4 regions of the Cytobacillus spongiae genome follow, and region 4 is predicted to be linked to each of the others. Evidence: riboswitches for the same ligand, from Rfam matches in the RefSeq annotation. Region 4 holds a riboswitch; each other region holds the start of a gene.
What was found. Region 4 has a riboswitch for S-adenosylmethionine ahead of LS684_RS21410 (methionine biosynthesis PLP-dependent protein). Riboswitches for the same ligand answer to the same signal wherever they lie in the genome.

Region 1 (5,116 bases), on a different replicon from region 4:
ATAAATTCCCATCGGTGCAATAACGGTCGTCGCAATTGGAACAAGATCCAGATTATGCTCCTTTTTAAACGCATTGAAATATGAAATTGTTTGAAAAGCATTTGCATCAAGTTCTTCCTCTGCTAACGCAATATTGGGCTGAACATAATCAGAGAACCGAACAATCTCCACCTGAATGCCCTCCTTCTTTGCTTTTTCCGAAACATAGTCCCAAATTCGATTGTCAGAACCACTTACTCCTACCTTAATAGTAACTTCCTCTTCCTTGCCGCTCGTTTTCGATGAGCATGCTGTACTAAAGACCAATAATGCTAGAACAATAACGAATAATCCAATTTTTTTCATGATGAAATTCCTCCTTTTTATCTTCTTCTAATTTTTTTCGATAAAATATTGCCAAAGGATTGAAGCCCTTGAACCATGACAACTAAGATCCCAACGGTAATTAGCATGACCGTAGTATCAAACCGCTGATACCCATACGTAATCGCAAGATCCCCAAGTCCACCTCCACCAACAGCCCCAGCCATAGCAGATGCACCAACAAGACCGACAGTTGCTATTGTAATGGACAGCACGAGTGAGCTTAGTGCCTCTGGTATGAGAAATCGAACAATGATTTGCCAAGGTGTAGCTCCCATCGCCTCTGCTGCTTCAATTACCCCAGGGTCAACCTCTAATAGGGAATTTTCAATTAATCTAGCAATATACGGCCCTGCATAAAATACAAGCGGAACCACAGCAGCTGCAGTACCAATCGAAGTTCCGACGATAAGTCGAGTAATTGGAATAATTGCCACCATCAAAATAATGAAGGGCACAGAACGAAAAATGTTAATTATTCCATTTAAACAATTGAACACAACCTTATTTTCAAGAAGATGTCCCTTTCTCGTTACAACGAGTAGAATCCCGAGTGGCAAGCCCAATAAGGTGGAGAATAACAGGGATGCAGCTACCATTTGAATTGTTTCAAGAAGGGCATCGATAATTTGTTGCTGATCAACTAGCATGTGTGGTCACTTCCTTTATTAAAACTTCTTGCTGATTGATGTACATTAGTGCTCGATTGATTTCTTTCTCCTCCCCTTGAAATTCCACAATTAAATTGCCATATGGAATCCCTTGAAGCTCTGTAATATTCCCAAAAAGAACATTTACGTGAAGATCAAACTTCTTGGCTAGTTTGGAAAAAAGAGGCTCACCCGCCGATTCTCCTACAAAGTGAATTCGGTACACTCTCTGTATTCCTTCTACATTTTCAACCAATCTCTTCACCGCCTCTGGTAATTGATCATTCATCACAGAGCTAACAAAGCTTCGGGCTGTTTCTGTTTTAGGAGAAGAGAACACTTGAAAGACTGTTCCTTCTTCAATAATCTTGCCTCCTTCAATCACTGCTACCCGATTGCAGATCTCTCGGATGACAGACATTTCATGGGTAATGATAAGGATGGTAATTTTATATTCCTCATTGATTTTTTTCAGAAGCTGTAGAATCGCACGAGTCGTTTGGGGATCGAGGGCTGATGTCGCTTCATCACATAATAGAATCGATGGCTTTGTTGCTAGTGCCCTCGCAATTCCAACTCGCTGCTTTTGCCCTCCAGAAAGCTGATCCGGGTAATTATTTGCCTTTTCATTTAGACCGACAAATTCCAGTAGCTCCATTACCCTTGTTGTAATCTCCTGCTTGGAAACTTTCGCCAAGCGAAGAGGGATCGCCACATTGTCAAAAACCGTTTTCGAATTGAGGAGATTAAAGTGTTGAAAAATCATCCCAATATCTTTCTTCGCTTCTCTCACCTGTTTGGTCGATAACGATAGTAAATCTTTCCCATCGACGATCACCTTCCCACTCGTCGGTCGTTCAAGTAAGTTGACGCAGCGAATTAACGAGCTTTTCCCTGCTCCACTAAATCCAATAACACCAAAGATATCCCCCTTCTTGATATGAAGGTCCACTCCATTTAACGCGTGAACCTGTTCTCCGCTACTTTCATATACTTTTCGAACATCCTGAAATAAAATCATCGTTTGTCACTCCTTTTTCATTTTTTATTAAACAGGGATGATACTTTTTCTGATTTTGAATGAGTTACTGTCATGATTAACTGTAAAATGTACCAACAAAAAACCCTCTTCAGACAAGAAGAGGGGTCTACATTGTAGAGCTCTTCTTATCTTTACAAGCTATATCGCTTGCTGGATTTGGCACAGTACTAATTATTAGTCCGCTGCCGAGGCTTCATTGGGCCATTTCCCTCTACCTCTCTTGATAAGAAATACATTATTAACCTATCGGATTACTATGTTTTAATATAAAAAAGACTCTTGTTTTCAATCTCCTTTCCTTTTTTCAGGAATGAAAAAAACCTCTTCTCGATAAGAAGAGGTTCACCTAAACATATGTATGTTTCCTCTTCTTATCTTTCAAGTCATATGACTTGCTGGATTTGGCACAGTACTTGTAATCAGTCCGCTGCCGAGGTTTCATTGGGCCAGTCCCTCTACCTCTCTCGATAAGAATCACGATTTTTATTCAATTATTTCCTGTGAGATACACTTTACAATGATTCGTTAACTGTGTCAATTCTTATTTTTATTTTTTTCGAAGGTGTGCTGTAAGTATCCTTTCATTCGCTAATTGAAAAAAATGATAAAATATTCTGCTAAATACCCATTATTCCGGTAATTTATGGTAATATAAATTGGTGCTTTTTTCTAAATTTTGAACTTCTAGAGAGAGGAAGTCATCCCATTGATACAGTCTGTGTTATCCAACTTTGCTCTTTTGTTATTGTTGCACTTATGTATTAATATGATTTTCCATTACAAGCCATGTATTCCGAAAAGAGCCGGGGAATTTCTAATCATTTTCTTCGGTATAGCTGCGACGATTTCTATGTTCTACTTACCGATTCGCTTTGAGGAATATTTTCTCGATTTACGGCTCATCCCATTATTATTTTTAGCCATTATGAGAGGATGGAATACAGCCCTTCCTGTCTTATTTGTTGCTTCGATTTGGCGGCTGATTATGGGAGGTCCTGGAGCAGTCCCAGGAACCCTATTTGGTATGATTTTCCCTACAATCGTTGGCCTTTATTTTTTTCAAGGGGAAACTCCCCGCTACCATTTTAAGAAGATTGCGATCGCAACGACTATTGCATGGATTTTATCTGATTTCCCAACACTTTTCTTTTTTTCACTATCTGTGGATGAAGCTCTTCAGCTTTTAACTTTTCGATATGTTTCAATTATAGGTTCATCCTTTATCTTTTATATCTTTATTATTAACGGCATTCAACAAGAGGACCAGCGGCAACGATTAAACCAATTAGCTGATTTCGACCCGTTAACAGGACTCTATAACAAGCGAAAATTTCTTGAAGTCATGTCAGAACAAATCAGTCAAAACCCAAATAACCCTTACTTTCTCGCCTTGCTAGATCTAGACTTTTTTAAAGAAATCAATGACAAGTTTGGCCATCTAACAGGTGATCGTGTACTGATTCAATTTGCCCAGTATCTTAGGCAAAAGCAGACTGACCATATCATGTTCGCACGCTATGGCGGAGAAGAATTCATTGCATTTTGTAGCGGAGATTCGTTAGAAGAAACGGCTTATTACTTTAATGAACTCAGAAGGCATCTACTTCTTGAAAAGTTCAGCTCAGCGTCTGGAGAGATCACTCCAAGCATTTCTGTTTCAATCGGTATATGTCCATTTTATCCAGCCAAAGATGTTCACCAGCAAATTGATGTAGCAGATCAACTCCTATACGAGGCAAAAAGATTGGGAAGAAATCGAGTGTGCTACTAGATGTCCTCACTATTGAAAAGGCATTCAGACGAACTTAAGTCTGAATGCCTTTTTTCGATTTATAACGGGCGTTTGGATCTGACTTCAACCGTAATAGATCCTCCATTTGTGTATGCTTTTAACAGGAAGGGAACTCCTGTCGTATTCTGAAATTGGAAGTCGACTCCTCCCCACGAAACCGTAGCATCTCTCCCTTTAGGTACATACCCCACACCGAGTGAATGATGATGCCTTTCAATATAGCTAACTCCCACTTGGTCAATTGCATTGAATAGAGTAGAAGAAGTCTGGCAGATTCCTCCTCCTATGCCATCAACAAGTTTTTTGTTCACAATTTCCTTCGCTGGCTGATAGCCATGTGCGGCATCACTTGGTCCAATCGTTGTATTAAACGAAAAAATATCTTCTACGCCAATAATTGTATTGTTAATCGAATTAGCAGACAGCTGAATATTAGTCGTTCTTCCCGCTACCACCGGGTCAAAATACGTCGTATAGCTGGCAAGAATTAGATCGTCTAGAGCCGGTACTTCTTCAGGGTCATAGCCACTTTCGGTCACATAAACAGGAAGTTCAACGACTCCACCATTTTGCGAGGCTTCCATAATTCTTTCAACAAGCTCTGTCTCCTCAAGAATAATCTTCGGCTGACCTTTTCTAATTTGTCCTGCTTGATCTATTTTATCAAGGACCATCCTTTGATCATAGCCCCTCTGGTTTCCGTCTCCTCTTGCTAACTCGCGTGCCCACTGTTCGATTTCCATCTGAAACATTTCAGGCTGATTGTAATAATCCATTTCCTTCGGTACAATCTCGCGAATCACCTCCTGCGTGCTCGGGTCTACAACTTTCACAACAACTGGGAGCTCCTTTTCAGCTACCTCATGCTTGCTAACCGCATGTGTTTGTATATTCTCCTCCATTTCGCTCGCATTCCCTGTTTCCTTTGATGCTTTGTCAGAACAACCTACTAACCAAACCAAACTAGCAAACAAGCAAATAGACACCAATTGCTTAAACATTTTTCAAGTCCCCCAACTTTTTTCTAGATATTTTCCAATCTATGTCTCTTACATGCTATTCAAGCCAGCTTATCTATATGCGGCCTCTAGCCCTGTTTAGTAGCTGATTATTTCAATAGATGGACCAGTTGGAGGGGAGTGATCTGCTAAAAGGGAACGAATTTTAGGTGTCTGCGGGCAAATGCTCGTAAAAGGGAGCGTTTGCTCCCTTTTTGGCTCAGGGCAAATTTGGTTGCATGAGCCAGTCTTCTTCAGAAAGCCAGCTTAT
Region 2 (5,116 bases), on a different replicon from region 4:
AATAACTCCCTATTCTTCTTGATTATGCAATTTCTATTGTAAATTATTTAATTCTGTCATTGCTTCTTGAACTAACGTTACCGCTTGACTCATTGCAGCACCTCCGCCGAATGCAGCAGTAACTCCAACAGCTTCCAATATTTCCTCTTCTGTAGCCCCTTGATCTATACAGCCCTTGACATGATAAATGATGCAATACTCATCTTGTGAATATAGACTAATTCCAAGCGCAATTAATTGCTTATCTTTTTGCGAAAGCGAACCAGCTTTAAAGCATTCTTCAGTAAATGCATGATAATGATGAGCGAGTTCAGGCATCTTCTCCGTAAAAACTCCTAAGCCTAGCTTATAGTCATGTAGTGCACCTTGTATTGAATTATTTGCTTCATATTGATGTTCCATTTTATTCACAACTCCCATCATATTCATAATAAGAAGCTTTCTTTAGACATACTCACTCTGAAAGCTAAGACTTTTTCTTCGTTAGTATGTTTGAATAGGAAACAAACTATTCTTTTAAAAAATCTGTTTTCCTATCCGTTGTAGCTTTTTGAAACATGCTCAGTTTCCGCTCCAGGTCCTTGCTTTCCGTAAGACGTACGGTGAGTATCCTCGGCTTAGCCTGTGGGATCTCAACTGTCCCACTGCTCCCTCAAGTGTCTCGCACTCTTCCGCTCCAACCTGCCAGCTATCGTATGAAGAAGGGAATCTTTCTTGGGGTGATACAATATTCTTTTAGAAAATACCCTAAAAAAAACAGGGCCTATGCTAGACCCTGTTTAGTAAATTTATCGGCATGTTGTTCTAGGATTTTCTTTAGTACCATTTGAAGTCAATTATTCTGTGACCGGAACAACAGCACCTTCATACTTTTCTAAAATAAAATCTTGAATTTCTTTCGATCGTAATACTTCAACTAGAGCATTGATTTCTTCACTATTCTCGTCCCCAGAACGTACAGCAATCACATTTACATATGGTGATTGCTCCCCTTCAATCGCAATGGCATCCTCTGTTGGGTTTAATCCAGCATCAATTGCATAGTTAGAGTTAATGAGAACTGCGTCACCTTCATCATTGTTATAAATTTGTGGTAATAATGCTGCTTCATATTCCGTATCGAAATTTAGATTTTTCTCATTTTCTTCAATATCTGCAACTGTTGCTTTCACTTTCTCAATGCCTTCTTTTAACGTAATTAATCCTTCTTTTTCAAGCATTGTCAAAATACGTCCATGGTCTGCAACAGAATTACTCATGATGATCGTAGCACCTTCAGGTAGTTCATCTAAGCTTTTATACTTTTTAGAGTAAACGCCAATTGGTTCAATATGAATTCCACCAGCATTCACAAAATCATACCCGTTTTCAGCAATTTGCGCTTCTAAATATGGAATGTGCTGAAAGTAGTTCGCATCTAATTCATTATCTGCTAACGCCTTGTTTGGCAATACATAATCTTGGAATGGTTGAATTTCAAGCTCAATGCCCTTTTCTTCCAAAAGAGGTTTTACTTGCTCTAAGATTTCTGCATGTGGAACATTTGATGCTCCAACAACAATTTTCTTCTGATCAGCTGCTTTGTCACCTGATTTTCCTTCATCTGAAGTACCACATGCAGCTAAAACCAAAACTACTGCGAATGTTAAAATTGAACTTACCCATTTTTTCATTTTTTGTCTCTCCTATCGTTTGTCTAGTTTGGAAGTGACGTAATCACCAATAAATTGAATGATAAATACAATTATTAAAATTACGATTGTCGCCATAAAGGTGACATCATTGCGACCTCTTTGAAATCCTTCTAAGTAAGCTAGATTTCCAAGCCCACCAGCTCCGATGACACCTGCCATTGCCGTATAGCCTACTAGAGCAATAGCTGTAACGGTTATACCCGAAACTAATGCAGGCATTGATTCCGGCAGAAGAACCTTCCAAATAATCGTTGATGTTTTAGCTCCCATTGATTTTGCTGCCTCAATAACCCCTTTATCAATTTCCCTTAGTCCGATTTCGACCATTCTCGCATAAAAGGGAGCTGCACCAATGACTAGTGCTGGTAATGCTGCATTTTCTCCAATCATCGTGCCTACAATGAATTTAGTAAACGGAATTAATAGGACAATTAAGATAATAAAAGGAATGGATCGAAAAATATTCACGAACCCGCCTATTATTTTATTCACGAAGTTATTCTCCCAAATATTCCCCTTCGCTGTTAGAAATAAGAGCAATCCTAATATGATACCTAATACGAAAGTTACTGCCACGGAAATGGCTGTCATATATAAAGTTTCTTTCGTTGCTTCTATCATGGATTCCCAATTAACATTTGGAAAAAGCTCAGCCATTAGAAATCACCTCCACTCCAACTTGCTGGGAATGAAGAAATTCCATTGCTCTTGTCACTTCATTCAGCTCTCCATCTATATGGATGAATAATGTTCCATAGGACCCATTCTGTGTTTGTGATATTTTCCCTTGAAGGATATTTACACTTACATCATGCTTTCGAATGAGGTTGGTAATGAGCGGCTGTTCAGCTGCTTCACCTACAAAGGTCAATTGAACAACCTTCCCCTGTGGATATTGCTCCAGTAGATGCTCAATCGTTTCTTTCGTTTCTTCAGGTTCTGTTACTTGTTGAACAAATCGCTTCGTAATGGACTGTTTGGGATGTTTAAACACATCTAGTACTGGACCCATCTCAACAATTTGTCCAGACTCCATCACAGCTACCTGATGACAAATTTTTCGAATTACATGCATTTCATGAGTGATTAAGACAATCGTTAAGCCGAGGCGTGCATTAATATCTACCAAGAGTTCTAAAATAGAATCGGTCGTTTGTGGATCAAGAGCAGATGTTGCCTCATCACATAAAAGTACTTTCGGGTTATTTGCAAGTGCTCTTGCAATCCCTACTCGCTGCTTCTGTCCTCCACTCAGTTGAGATGGGTAGGCATCTTCTCGTCCTTCAAGTCCTACAAGCTTAATTAACTCATCGACGCGTGTGCGACGCTCATTACTTGCAACTCCTGCAATTTCTAGTGGGAAAGCAATGTTCTCGCGGACTGTTCGTGACCATAATAAATTAAAATGCTGAAAAATCATGCTAATTTCATGACGTGCTTTGCGAAGTTTCTCTCCTTTAACTTTAGATACTTCGTTTCCAGCAACCGTCACCGTACCTTCAGATGGGAGTTCAAGGCCATTTAACATGCGAATAAGTGTACTTTTTCCCGCACCACTGTAACCAATCACACCGAAAATCTCACCCTCTTTAATTTGAAGGTTAACATCATCTACTGCAACAACCTGACCATTTTTGGATGAGTATATTTTTTTAACATTCTGTATCGAGATCATTTGTTTACCACCCCTTTTATCCCTTCGTCTATGCTGTTATCCTTTGAATCAATTGGATAATTCATTCAAAGGTCATCATCTTATCCATCTTCCTATATAGGTGAAATGTTCAAAAAAACAAAAAAGCCTTTCTACTCATGAGCAGAAAGGCATACGTTCGTTTCCTTTCTCTCATCTTCCAAAGCAAACAGCTTTGTGTGAATTGGCACCATTTCAGATTTTCACTGACGGTTGCCGGGCTTCATAGGGCACATCCCTCCACCTCTCTGGATAAGAGCAAACATTCTATATTCAATTAACACTTTAAACGAAGTAAGTATTTTTTAAATTACGAAATTTATCGTATCATGGATAAAAAGGGGTGTCAACGAAAAAAATGATGGAATCTTATACCTTAGCTGCAACAGATGAAGAAATACCAGTAGCTATTTCAAGTGCTTGTTCTAGATCATCAATTAAATCCTCAACATTTTCAATTCCAACAGATAGGCGAATAAGATCTTCTGAAACGCCCGCTTTTTTCAAGCCTTCTGAATCTAGCTGCTGATGGGTCGTACTAGCTGGATGAATGACCAAGCTCTTCGCATCTCCCACATTCGCCACATGTGCCCAAAGCTCCAGCTGGTTAATAAATTTCGCACCTGCTTCTCTTCCACCTGCAATTCCAAAAACAAGAACAGAGCCAGCCCCTTTTGGTAGGTATTTTTCAGCTAGTTTCACATCTGGGTGCTTTTCATGCTCGGGATGCCCCACCCAGTTCACGGCTGGATGTGATTCTAAATAGTGGATAACCTTTCTTGCATTTGCCACATGCTCCTTCATACGTACATGAAGAGTTTCTAAACCTAAAGTAAATTGAAATGCATTTTGTGGACTAAGAGAGGGCCCTAAGTCTCTTAATAGCTGAACACGCGCTTTCACGATATATGCCAATGGACCAAGTGCCTCACTATAGACAATGTCATGATAACTTGGATCTGGCTTAATGAAAGATGGGAACTTTGGAGAATTCCAATCAAACTTTCCTCCATCAACAATGACCCCTCCTAATGTTGTTCCATTGCCAAGGAGCCATTTCGTTGCCGAATGAACAACAATATCAGCTCCGTAGTCTATTGGACGACATAGATATGGTGTGGCAAATGTGTTATCCACAATAAGTGGGATCCCATTTTCATGAGCTACCTTAGCCACTTTCTCAATATCTAGTACGCGTAGACTTGGGTTTCCAATTGTTTCAGCAAATACAGCCTTCGTTTTTGCTGTAATCGCTTGACGGAAATTCTCCACATCACTTGAATCAACAAGCTTTACAGTTATCCCATACTTTGGAAGCGTTACAGTAAATAAGTTGTATGTTCCCCCATAGAGATTCGAAGCAGCGACAATCTCGTCACCCGCTTCTGCTACGTTTAGAATGGCAGTTGTAATAGCAGCCATCCCACTCGCAACAGCTAAAGCCCCACCCCCTCCTTCAAGGAGAGCGATTCGTTCCTCAAATACTGTGACAGTTGGGTTATGAATGCGCGAGTAAATATATCCTGGCTCTTTAAGCGCAAATAAATCAGCGGCATGTTCTGTATTGCGGAATTGATAAGCATTATTTTGATAAATTGGTACCGCTCTTGCACCCGTAGTTGGGTCTGGTGTTAATCCCCCATGTACTCCTAACGTTTCTAATCGATAATTCTTTTGTTTTTCTGACATCCTCATCTCTCCCTTTTGTTTTTTGTGCTAACAAATTAGC
Region 3 (5,116 bases), on a different replicon from region 4:
CTACAGTGTGGTAGGTGGATGGATCGTTATCTATTTCATCAAAGGAATCTTCGGTGGAATCATCCAATCAGGAGCGGATTATGGCGGGCTTTTTGGAGAATCCATTGGGGACGCTTGGTCTGTTCTTCTCGCTCAAGCTGCATTCTTACTGATTACGATCGTCGTTGTGGCAAAGGGCGTTCAGCAAGGAATTGAGAAGGCAAGCAAGCTGCTGATGCCCGCATTATTTGTATTATTTGTGATATTAATCGCTCGATCGTTAACTTTAGAAAATTCTTTAGAAGGTGTTAAATTCTTTTTATCACCTGATTTTTCAAAATTAACTTCCAACAGCATCCTATTCGCCATGGGACAATCCTTCTTCTCATTAAGTGTTGGGGTTTCTGTTATGGTGACATACAGCTCCTATCTTCCTAAGACAGAGCGAATTGTTCAACCTGCTCTTTCTGTAGTGTTCATGAATTTATTTATAGCAGTATTAGCTGGACTCGCAATTTTCCCTGCCGTATTCTCATTAGGTCTTGAACCAGCTGAAGGACCAGGATTGTTGTTCGTTGTTTTACCAGCCGTTTTTGAAAAATTAGCAATGGGAGAGGTCTTCTTCTTTTTATTCTTAGCCTTATTCTTATTTGCGACCTTAACTTCTGCTTTTTCAATGCTAGAGATTATTATCGCCACACTTTCAAAAGGGAATATGAAGAAGCGTGCTTCTTACTCATGGATTATAGGAGGTTTCATCTTCATTCTTGGAATTCCATCTGCCCTTTCATTTGGCACACTTTCAGACCTTACGATTTTTGGAAAAAACGCCTTTGATGCAGCCGATTTCCTTGTGAGTAATATTCTTCTCCCGATTGGTGTATTGCTCATATCATTATTTGTTCCAAATTTAATCAAAAAAGAAGTGCTTAAAAGAGAATTATTACAAGACTCTACTAGAGGAACCATCCTATTCAACATTTGGTATATCGTGTTAAAATTTGTGATTCCACCAATCATTATCATTGTTTTCATGGATGCTCTCGGAATCTTTAAATAAGGTTGATAACAGGACATTCCAAAGGAAAGGATGTTATCGTACATTTGATTCTTCTGTGTGAGCTTGATTTTCCAATTAGTTATGCACTAATGTACAGGATGAGGCGCAGTTCAATAGCACCTCATCCTTTATTATGAGCAAATGGAATATTCTCTTTCGCAAAGATAGCTACTAATTCTTCTAGCATAATACTTGCCGTTGCTGTTTTCCCAGCTCCTGGCCCTCTTAAGGTAAGCTCTCCCGATAAATCTGTATGAATAATAATTGCATTATCTACCCCCTCAACAGCAAATAACGGATGCTGCGGCCCAACCAGTGTTGGTCTGATTGACCCAATAATGCGATCTCCTACTAGTTCAGCTGAAGCTATATACTTAAGCCTTAATTTTTCATTTACGAAAGGAACTAATTCTTGTAGAGAGCTACCTAATGGTCTCCGTTCTACTTCATTCCAAACAGGCTGAGAACCATATATGGTTTCACAAAGAATCATTAGCTTATAAAAGGCATCAAATCCATCTACATCATTGGTAGGATCCGCTTCAGCATACCCGAGTTGCTGTGCTTTTTCTAAAGCTACTTCATATTCCTTCCCTTGCTCTCTCATATACGTGAGCATATAATTCGTTGTCCCATTTAGAATACCCTCGACTTTATGAATTCGATTGACCTTTAAAAGCTGACTAATGGTTCGAATAACCGGAATAGACCCAGCAGTTGTCGCCTCATACCCAATATACGTGTGATTATCTTGTGCTTGACGTTTCAATCGCTCACCATGTAGTGAAAACATTTCTTTATTTGCGGTGATTACCGGAATTCCCCTTCCTAGCCACTCGCTCACATATGTGGCAGCTGGCTCTTCCCCAACGATCGCTTCCACAACAACATCGATATTTGGAGTTTTCAATAGATCACTCCACTGATTCGTAACAATTGTACTAGCTGGAACACCTCTCTTCTTTCCACCATCTCGAACGAAAATGACAGGTACTTCAATCTCCGCATTAAGTAACTGACTCAAAGCAGACTTTTTCCCCTCAATCATTTCGAAAATACCTTGCCCAACTGTCCCAAATCCTAACAGAGCTACTCTAATTGTTTTAGCTGTCAAGACGCCACGTCCTTCCTTAAATAATTGACAAAAACGCCCTCTTCCAAAGAAGAGGGCGTGAAATCGACAATCCTCCTCTCATCTCTCAAGTCACATGACTTGTAGGAATTGGCACCATCCCAATTGTACATTGGTGGTTGCCGGGCTTCATCGGGCCTAGTCCCTCCGCCTCTCTGGATAAGAGTTTATTTAGTTGTTCTGATTTTTACTTACAAGGGGATTTTATCGAATACGATACGAATCGTCAATCATTTTTAGAAAATTTATTATTTTCAAACGGATTTTCCAGCTGCTTGCTCAATTGCTTTGGTAAATTGCTGGACAATATCAAATAATTCTTCTATTCCAACAGATATACGCACAACATGCTGGGTTATGCCCAATTTTTCTTTCGCTTCTTTCGGAAGAGCACGATGGGATGTAGCAATTGGATAGGAGACTGTCGTTTCTACACCTGCTAGTGAAGGAACAATTTTTATCCAATCTAACGCTGAAAAGAAGACACTCATATTTACCTTTTGCTGCAGCGTTACGGTTACAATTGCCCCATTACCTTTAGGCAGTTCATTTTGTGGATAATATACTTTTTCTACAAGCTCGCTTTCCACGAGAGCATTAGCCAATTCCTTCGCATTAGCTGCTTGCTTCTCTACTCGCAAAGCCATTGTTTTCGAGCCTCTCATTGTTAGCCACGCTTCAAATGGGCTTAAATTAGAGCCTAGCCCCACCACTTTTTGCCGAGCCTTATCCACGAGTTCTTTTCTCCCTACTAGAACACCTGCTGACACATCACTATGACCACCGATGTATTTTGTCGCGCTGTGGGCGACTAAATCGACTCCTAGCTCAATTGGATTGAGCAAGATCGGTGTCGCAAATGTGTTATCAATCATTGTCATCAACTCATTTTTCTTAGCGAAATTCACAAGTTCAGCTATCTTTTCTACTCGTAAAAAAGGATTCGTAATCGATTCAGAGTAGATCAGCTTTGTATTGGAATGAACATGTGATTGAAGAGATTCTATTTCTGTAAAATCAGCAAATGTAACTTGAATACCAAAATTCTTCAATTCATGACCCAGTAAATGATACGTTCCACCATACAGATCTTCTGCTGCGAGGATGTGATCGCCATTCTGTACCACAGCCAAAATACCTGCTAAAATAGCTGATATCCCAGAGGAAGTAGCCACCCCATCTTCTGCACCTTCTAGCTTAGCAATCGCCTGACCCAGCTCATCTGTATTCGGATTGCCGTTTCTCGTATATAAATAGGAACCGTCTCCTTCATAATGCCCTTCTAGATCCTCTAACGTCTTAAATTGAAAAACTGAGGTTTGAAAAATCGGTGTTGCTTTACTTCGAATGGATTCTGTATCTTTTTTATTTTGATGAACCACTTCGGTATGTATCGAACGCTTCATTATTCTGCCCCCTTATTCAGGTGATTAATGAATTCTATTATACAGTAGAGAATTAAAGGAAGAAATGATAAAGTTTTTATAAAATACTGAAATTTAGCCATGCTCTTTTGATGCTACTAATCGTTCATCTTGTTTTCTATCACTTTTTTATTTATCAAACCTCATTGATTAGCCATATCCGATCATATTAAAGCCTTAATATACTAGATTAGATGTGAATTTCCCTATGATGAGCGAAAACCCTCATCTATGGAGCGAAAATTCGTCGAATCGGAGCGAATTCTAGTCGAATAGGAGCGAAAATGGCGAAATGCGAGCGATATTCGAGGATAATGGAGCGAACGCTCATAAAAGGAGCGTTCGCTCACAAAAAGGACAATTCCGTGAAGAATCGTCAACATCTTACAATTAAACCTCGAATCCAATTAGTTCTCGCCTCCTAATAGAGCAATCCTATGCAATTAACTCGCAACTCATAATTGACACATCACTTCAATTTGCCGCATTCTCTCAATTGACCTACCATCTCAATTAGCCCTTCCTCTTCTCACGGCAAACCAAATTTCCATCATAGAAAAACGAGCAGGGGGTCCCCCTGCTCGTTCTCACTTCTTATCGTAATTTAAATTGACGAACCTGTTCTTCTAGCTTTCTAGATAATCCTTCAAGACCATTTGCATGTCTACTAAACTCTTCCATCGTTGCAGATATTTCTTCAGCCGAAGCGGAGACTTCCTCAGTTGCTGAAGCCGTTTGTTCAGAAATCGCCGAAATATTACTTGTTTGTTCAGATACAATATCTTTGCTTTGTTGGCCGATCTCAATCGAGGTTCTTACTTCCTCCGATTTCCTTGTTACTTCTTCTAATGAACGTAAAATACTGGCAAAAATTTCTTTCGTTTCTTCCACTGCCTTTTCCTGTTCTTCAACCGTACGATTCGTTGATTCTACTGACTCTACCGCTTTCTCCACAACTTGTTCAATGTTTTGGATAATACCAACGACTTGATCTGCTGACCTTTGGGATTCTTCTGCTAACTTGCGAACCTCTTGGGCTACTACTGCAAATCCTTTCCCATGCTCACCTGCCCGGGCCGCTTCAATACTTGCGTTTAATGATAGTAAGTTCGTTTGCTCTGAGATGCCTGTAATCGTGTCAATAAACGCGCTAATGCCTTTCATACTGTCTGCAACCTCTCCAATAATGGCAGACACTTGATTCGAAGATGCCTTCGTATCCGTCGATTTGATTGTTAATAGATTCATATGGTTTAAACCTTTTTCACCTAGCTCTACTGACTGCTGTTGAACAGCTAACATATCATTGGTTACCGCTTTAATATCATCTAAATTCGAAGACAATTGTTCCATCTCTTCTGCGACAGTTTGAATGTTTTCTGTTTGCGAAGCGGTCCCTTCAGCTACCTCACCCATTGCAATTGCCACTTGCGAAATAGAAGATGTAGTCTCATCCGTCATTTTAGAAAGGGAAGACGAAGTGGACAGCACTGTTTGTGAAGATGCTTCTACCTCAGTCAG
Region 4 (5,116 bases):
TTTTGTGTTTATTTTTTATCATTTCGAGTGAGGTGAAGGGGTATGGGTAAAACAGTTCTGACGGGTATAAAACCTACTGGACAGATCCACTTGGGGAATTATATTGGAGCGATTAAACCTGCATTGCGTTTGGCAGAGAATGAATCATACCAGAAGGCATACTTTGTTGCAGACTATCATGGTCTTACCAAAATACACGATCAAAATCAATTGAAGGAACTTTCATACGGAGTCGCTGCAGCCTGGTTGGCTCTCGGCCTCGACCCTGATCGGGCAATCTTTTATCGTCAATCCGACATTCCTGAAATTTTTGAGTTAAGCTGGATTCTTTCCTGTTTTGCACCCAAGGGATTGATGAATCGTGCTCACGCTTACAAATCCCTTGCAGAGGGAAATCAACGTAGTGGAAAAGATGTAGATGCAGGAATCAACATGGGATTATTCACGTACCCCATATTAATGGCCGCTGATATTCTCCTCTTTCAATCAGAGTTGGTGCCTGTGGGGAAAGACCAGATACAACATGTTGAAATCGCACGTGACCTGGCTGAAAGCTTCAACAAACAATATGGAAAAATATTTACGATCCCAGAATATATCATTCAGGAAGAAACATCCGTTATACCTGGACTCGACGGACGTAAAATGAGCAAAAGCTATAATAATACGATTCCTTTGTTCGAGGAACCAAAAAAGCTTCAAAAACTGATCAATAAGATCAAGACTGATTCCATGCCGGCTGAAGAGCCTAAGGACCCTGACTCATCCGTCATTTTTGCCCTTTACAAAGAATTTGCCACCATCGAACAAACTGTAGAGATGAGAAGGAGATTTGAACAAGGGATAGGCTGGGGGGAAGCGAAGAAAGAGCTATTTGGAGTAATGAATTCCTTTATTGCAGAACCTCGCTTGAAATATGATGAACTGATAGCCAATCCCCGGAAGCTTGATGCTATCCTATACGATGGAGCAAAGAAAGCCAGAAAAAAAACGATTCCCTTTTTGAAAGAAATTAAAGAAAAAATCGGGATTTATCAGTAACTTAGAACCTGCTGGTGTGACCGATCATTATCATATATTTTCAGATAATTCATAATTCTCATTGACAATTAACATTCTTTGTTATAAGTTATGGGAAAGTTATTTTTCACACAATCATATAGTTTCTTATCAAGAGAGGTAGAGGGACTGGCCCGACGACACCTCAGCAACCAGCCGCAGTATCAGGTATGGTGCTAATTCCAGCAAGTTGATGTCAACTTGAACGATAAGAGGGAAAACGAATGTACAAAACCTTCTTATTTTTTAAGAAGGTTTTTTGTTTTTTTCTTTTCGATTTCAAGGAAGAAAAGGAGAGAAGAAAGTTGAAAAATCATATTGATACGTTACTGGTCCAGGCAGGAAACCGAAAAGATCCCGGTACGGGTGCCGTAAGCCTGCCTATTCATTTAACCACTGCCTATGCACATAAGGGGATCGGGGAATCGACAGGCTATGATTATTCAAGAACGGGTAATCCGACCCGTACTACATTAGAAGAAACTCTTGCAGAATTGGAGGAGGGGGAGAGGGGATTTGCCTTTAGTTCGGGGATGGCGGCCATCCAGGCCGTTTTGAACCTATTTGTGAGCGGGGATGAATTGATTGTGTCGAAAGATTTATACGGTGGCAGCTACCGATTATTCGTTCAGTATGAAGCACAATATGGGATCAAATGTCACTTTATTGATACAAGTGACATGGGGGCAATAAAGGGAAAGATATCTGCCGAGACCAGAGCCATTTTCCTTGAATCTCCTACCAATCCGTTAATGAATGAGGCGAGTATCTCAGAAGTAGCCGACATAGCAAAAGAAAGGGGGCTGCTTCTCATTGTCGACAATACCTTTTACACACCTGTGCTGCAGAAACCCATTACCAATGGGGCGGATATGGTGATTCACAGCGCTACGAAATATTTAGGGGGACACAATGATGTATTGGCTGGCATTGTGGTCGTAAATACAACAGATCTTGGTGAAAAGCTCTATACTATCCAAAACTCTATAGGTGCGGTGCTTGCCCCATTCGATTGTTGGCTCTTATTAAGGGGAATGAAAACCCTGAGTCTTCGCATGGCTCAGCATGAAAAAAATGCAAAGAGACTGGCAAAGTACCTTGAAGAGCATGAATGTGTAACGGATGTTTTATATCCAGGAAAGGGAGGAATGCTTTCTTTTCGTATTGCAAAAGAAGAATGGGTTGCCCCCTTCCTGAAACACTTGAAGGTCATTACATTTGCAGAAAGCCTGGGTGGAGTAGAAAGCTTCATCACTTATCCTGCTACGCAAACACATGCTGACATTCCTGAGGAAGAAAGAAAAAAGATAGGGATATGCAACAGACTCCTGCGATTTTCGGTGGGAATCGAATATATAGATGACCTTATTGAAGACTTGGAGAATGTGTTTCATCAATTGGAGAAAGAGGTGCTTACGTATGAGTAAAAAACCATTTTCACTTCAGACGTCACTCATTCATTCTCACGGGGTTGACAAAGAAACCGGTGCTGTTTCTACGCCGCTTCATCATGCTACCACCTTCCATCAACAGAATTTCGATCAGTATGGAACATATGATTACAGCCGTTCAGGTAATCCGACGCGGGAAACTGTAGAAGAAACGATTGCAGAATTAGAAGGAGGAATAAAAGGATTTGCCTTTTCATCGGGAATGGCAGCCATCTCAACAAGCTTTTTATTATTATCAAGCGGAGATCATGTTCTCGTATCTGAAGAAGTGTACGGCGGAACTTACAGAATGATTACAGAGGTACTTACCAAGTTTGGTATTGAATATTCATTTGTAAACATGAAGGACCTCCATGAGGTGGCTTGTGCAATAAAGCACAATACGAAAGTGATTTATATGGAAACTCCCTCAAACCCGCTTTTGAATATTACGGATATTGAAGGAGTGGTGAAGCTTGCCAAAGCGAATGGATGTTTAACATTTCTAGATAATACCTTTATGACCCCCCTTCTTCAAAGACCGATCAGTTTAGGGGTAGATGTTGTTCTTCACAGTGCGACGAAGTTTCTTGCCGGTCATAGTGACGTATTAGCAGGCCTTGCCGTAACGGGGAATATAGAGGTTGCAAACAAGCTTTCTTTCTTGCAAAACTCTTTCGGTGCAGTCCTCGGTGTCCAGGACTGCTGGCTGCTTCTGAGAGGTTTGAAAACACTGCATGTACGATTGAAGGAGTCATCAGAATCAGCTTTTAAAATAGCAAACTTCCTTGAGAAAAGAAAGGAAGTGGAAGAGGTGTATTACCCGGGCCTGAGTTTTCATCCTGGCCGCGAAATTCAAATACGACAAGCAGAAGGCCCTGGAGCCGTTCTTTCCTTCAGGTTAAAGGGGGAGAATGAGGTGAAGCAGTTCATTCAAAATGTCACCATTCCTGTCTTCGCAGTGAGCCTTGGGGCAGTAGAGTCGATTCTTTCCTATCCATCCAGAATGTCACATGCTTCCATGCCAAAAGACGAAAGAGAGCGAAGGGGGATTACAGATGGTTTACTACGATTATCTGTTGGACTTGAACACGTGGATGAACTCATAAAGGATCTTCAAAACGGGCTGGACAGTATAAAGGAAAACAAAGGGATTAGTGTGATAAATCTATAATAAAAGGAGGGGAAGCCATGAAGCCGTTACTGGAAGAATTGAAAGAAAGAATCTTAATTGCAGATGGGGCAATCGGAACATTGCTGTATTCATATGGAGTGGACAGATGCTTTGAAGAATTGAATCTATCCCATCCTAATGAAGTGTTAAAGGTCCATAAAGAATATACTGATGCTGGAGCGGATATCATTCAGACCAATACGTACGGAGCCAATTATCAGAAACTTTCCAGATACGGTTTGGAAGATTCAGTGAAGGAAATCAACACTGCTGCAGTGCGACTGGCGCGAAAAGCTGCGGGTATTGATACCTATGTTCTCGGTACCATCGGGGGGATCAGGGCAATCAAACAAAATGTGACGTTAGAAGAAATCAAAAGGAGCTTTCGTGAACAGCTATATTGTTTATTGTTAGAGGGAGTGGATGGCATCCTTCTTGAAACGTATTATGATTTCGAGGAATTAACGACGGTCCTGAATATCGCAAAGCGGGAAACCGATGTTCCTGTCATTGCACAGGTCTCCCTCCATGAAACAGGAGTGCTTCAAAATGGTCTGGAGGTAAAAGATGCCCTTCAACAACTGGAATTATTGGGAGCGGATCTTGTAGGGATCAATTGCCGTATGGGTCCATTTCATATGGTAAACTCCTTAGAATCAGTCCCCCTTCCTAAAAGAGCATTTATCTCCGTCTATCCCAACGCCAGTCTCCCAAATTATGAAGAAGGACGGTTCTATTACTCTGCTGAACCGGATTACTTCGGGGATATAAGCAATGAATTGAGAATGCAGGGTGCAAGGCTTATCGGGGGGTGCTGTGGAACGACTCCCGATCACATCCGATCAGTTGCTGCCCGGCTGAAAAGCAGGGAACCTGTGAAACAAAAAGAGGTGAAAAAGAAAGAAATCGTTCAGTTATCATCTCCGACTATCAAAGGGAGCCTGTTGCATACGAAGGTAAAAGAAAAGAAAACCATCATCGTTGAACTCGATCCTCCTAAACATTTGGATACCAAGCTGTTTTTTCAAGGCGCTGAGGCCCTTAAGGGAGCTGGAATCGATGCAATCACCCTTGCTGATAACCCCTTGGCATCACCACGTATAGGAAATGACGCGATCGGCAGCCTTGTCCAATCAAGATTTGACCTCACCCCATTAGTCCACATTACTTGCCGGGATCGGAACCTGATTGGACTTCAGTCTCACCTAATGGGTTTACACACGTTAGGGATTCACAATATATTAGCGATAACGGGTGATCCCGCCAAGATTGGTGATTTTCCAGGGGCTGCATCAGTATATGACCTGTCGTCCCTTGAACTTATCGAATTAATCAAGCAGAACAATGAAGGCATATCGTTTTCAGGTAAATCACTCCGTGAGCGTACTCAGTTTTCAGTTGGAGCAGCATTTAACCCAAATTTCAGGCATTTGAACGCTTCAGTGAAAAGGCT

Region 1: linked by a shared signal. The riboswitch ahead of LS684_RS03765 (methionine ABC transporter ATP-binding protein) and the one ahead of LS684_RS21410 (methionine biosynthesis PLP-dependent protein) in region 4 are both predicted to bind S-adenosylmethionine.
Region 2: linked by a shared signal. The riboswitch ahead of LS684_RS17715 (methionine ABC transporter ATP-binding protein) and the one ahead of LS684_RS21410 (methionine biosynthesis PLP-dependent protein) in region 4 are both predicted to bind S-adenosylmethionine.
Region 3: linked by a shared signal. The riboswitch ahead of LS684_RS04525 (homoserine dehydrogenase) and the one ahead of LS684_RS21410 (methionine biosynthesis PLP-dependent protein) in region 4 are both predicted to bind S-adenosylmethionine.

The regions. Positions count from the first base shown of each region.
Region 1 is NZ_CP089997.1:717,617-722,732, reverse strand. Features, by position in the region: gene LS684_RS03775 (MetQ/NlpA family ABC transporter substrate-binding protein) at 1-345, opposite strand, end outside; gene LS684_RS03770 (methionine ABC transporter permease) at 363-1,013, opposite strand; gene LS684_RS03765 (methionine ABC transporter ATP-binding protein) at 1,003-2,034, opposite strand; SAM riboswitch class I at 2,178-2,285, opposite strand; SAM riboswitch class I at 2,424-2,529, opposite strand; gene LS684_RS03760 (GGDEF domain-containing protein) at 2,762-3,826, shown strand; gene LS684_RS03755 (VanW family protein) at 3,886-4,848, opposite strand.
Region 2 is NZ_CP089997.1:3,493,255-3,498,370, forward strand. Features, by position in the region: gene LS684_RS17700 (carboxymuconolactone decarboxylase family protein) at 34-402, opposite strand; gene LS684_RS17705 (MetQ/NlpA family ABC transporter substrate-binding protein) at 837-1,673, opposite strand; gene LS684_RS17710 (methionine ABC transporter permease) at 1,686-2,351, opposite strand; gene LS684_RS17715 (methionine ABC transporter ATP-binding protein) at 2,344-3,369, opposite strand; SAM riboswitch class I at 3,538-3,646, opposite strand; gene LS684_RS17720 (O-acetylhomoserine aminocarboxypropyltransferase/cysteine synthase family protein) at 3,757-5,076, opposite strand.
Region 3 is NZ_CP089997.1:843,948-849,063, reverse strand. Features, by position in the region: gene LS684_RS04530 (sodium-dependent transporter) at 1-1,039, shown strand, start outside; gene LS684_RS04525 (homoserine dehydrogenase) at 1,161-2,153, opposite strand; SAM riboswitch class I at 2,229-2,337, opposite strand; gene LS684_RS04520 (trans-sulfuration enzyme family protein) at 2,426-3,577, opposite strand; gene LS684_RS04515 (methyl-accepting chemotaxis protein) at 4,190-5,116, opposite strand, start outside.
Region 4 is NZ_CP089998.1:182,209-187,324, forward strand. Features, by position in the region: gene LS684_RS21405 (tryptophan--tRNA ligase) at 43-1,041, shown strand; SAM riboswitch class I at 1,165-1,274, shown strand; gene LS684_RS21410 (methionine biosynthesis PLP-dependent protein) at 1,365-2,486, shown strand; gene metC (cystathionine beta-lyase) at 2,479-3,663, shown strand; gene LS684_RS21420 (bifunctional homocysteine S-methyltransferase/methylenetetrahydrofolate reductase) at 3,681-5,116, shown strand, end outside.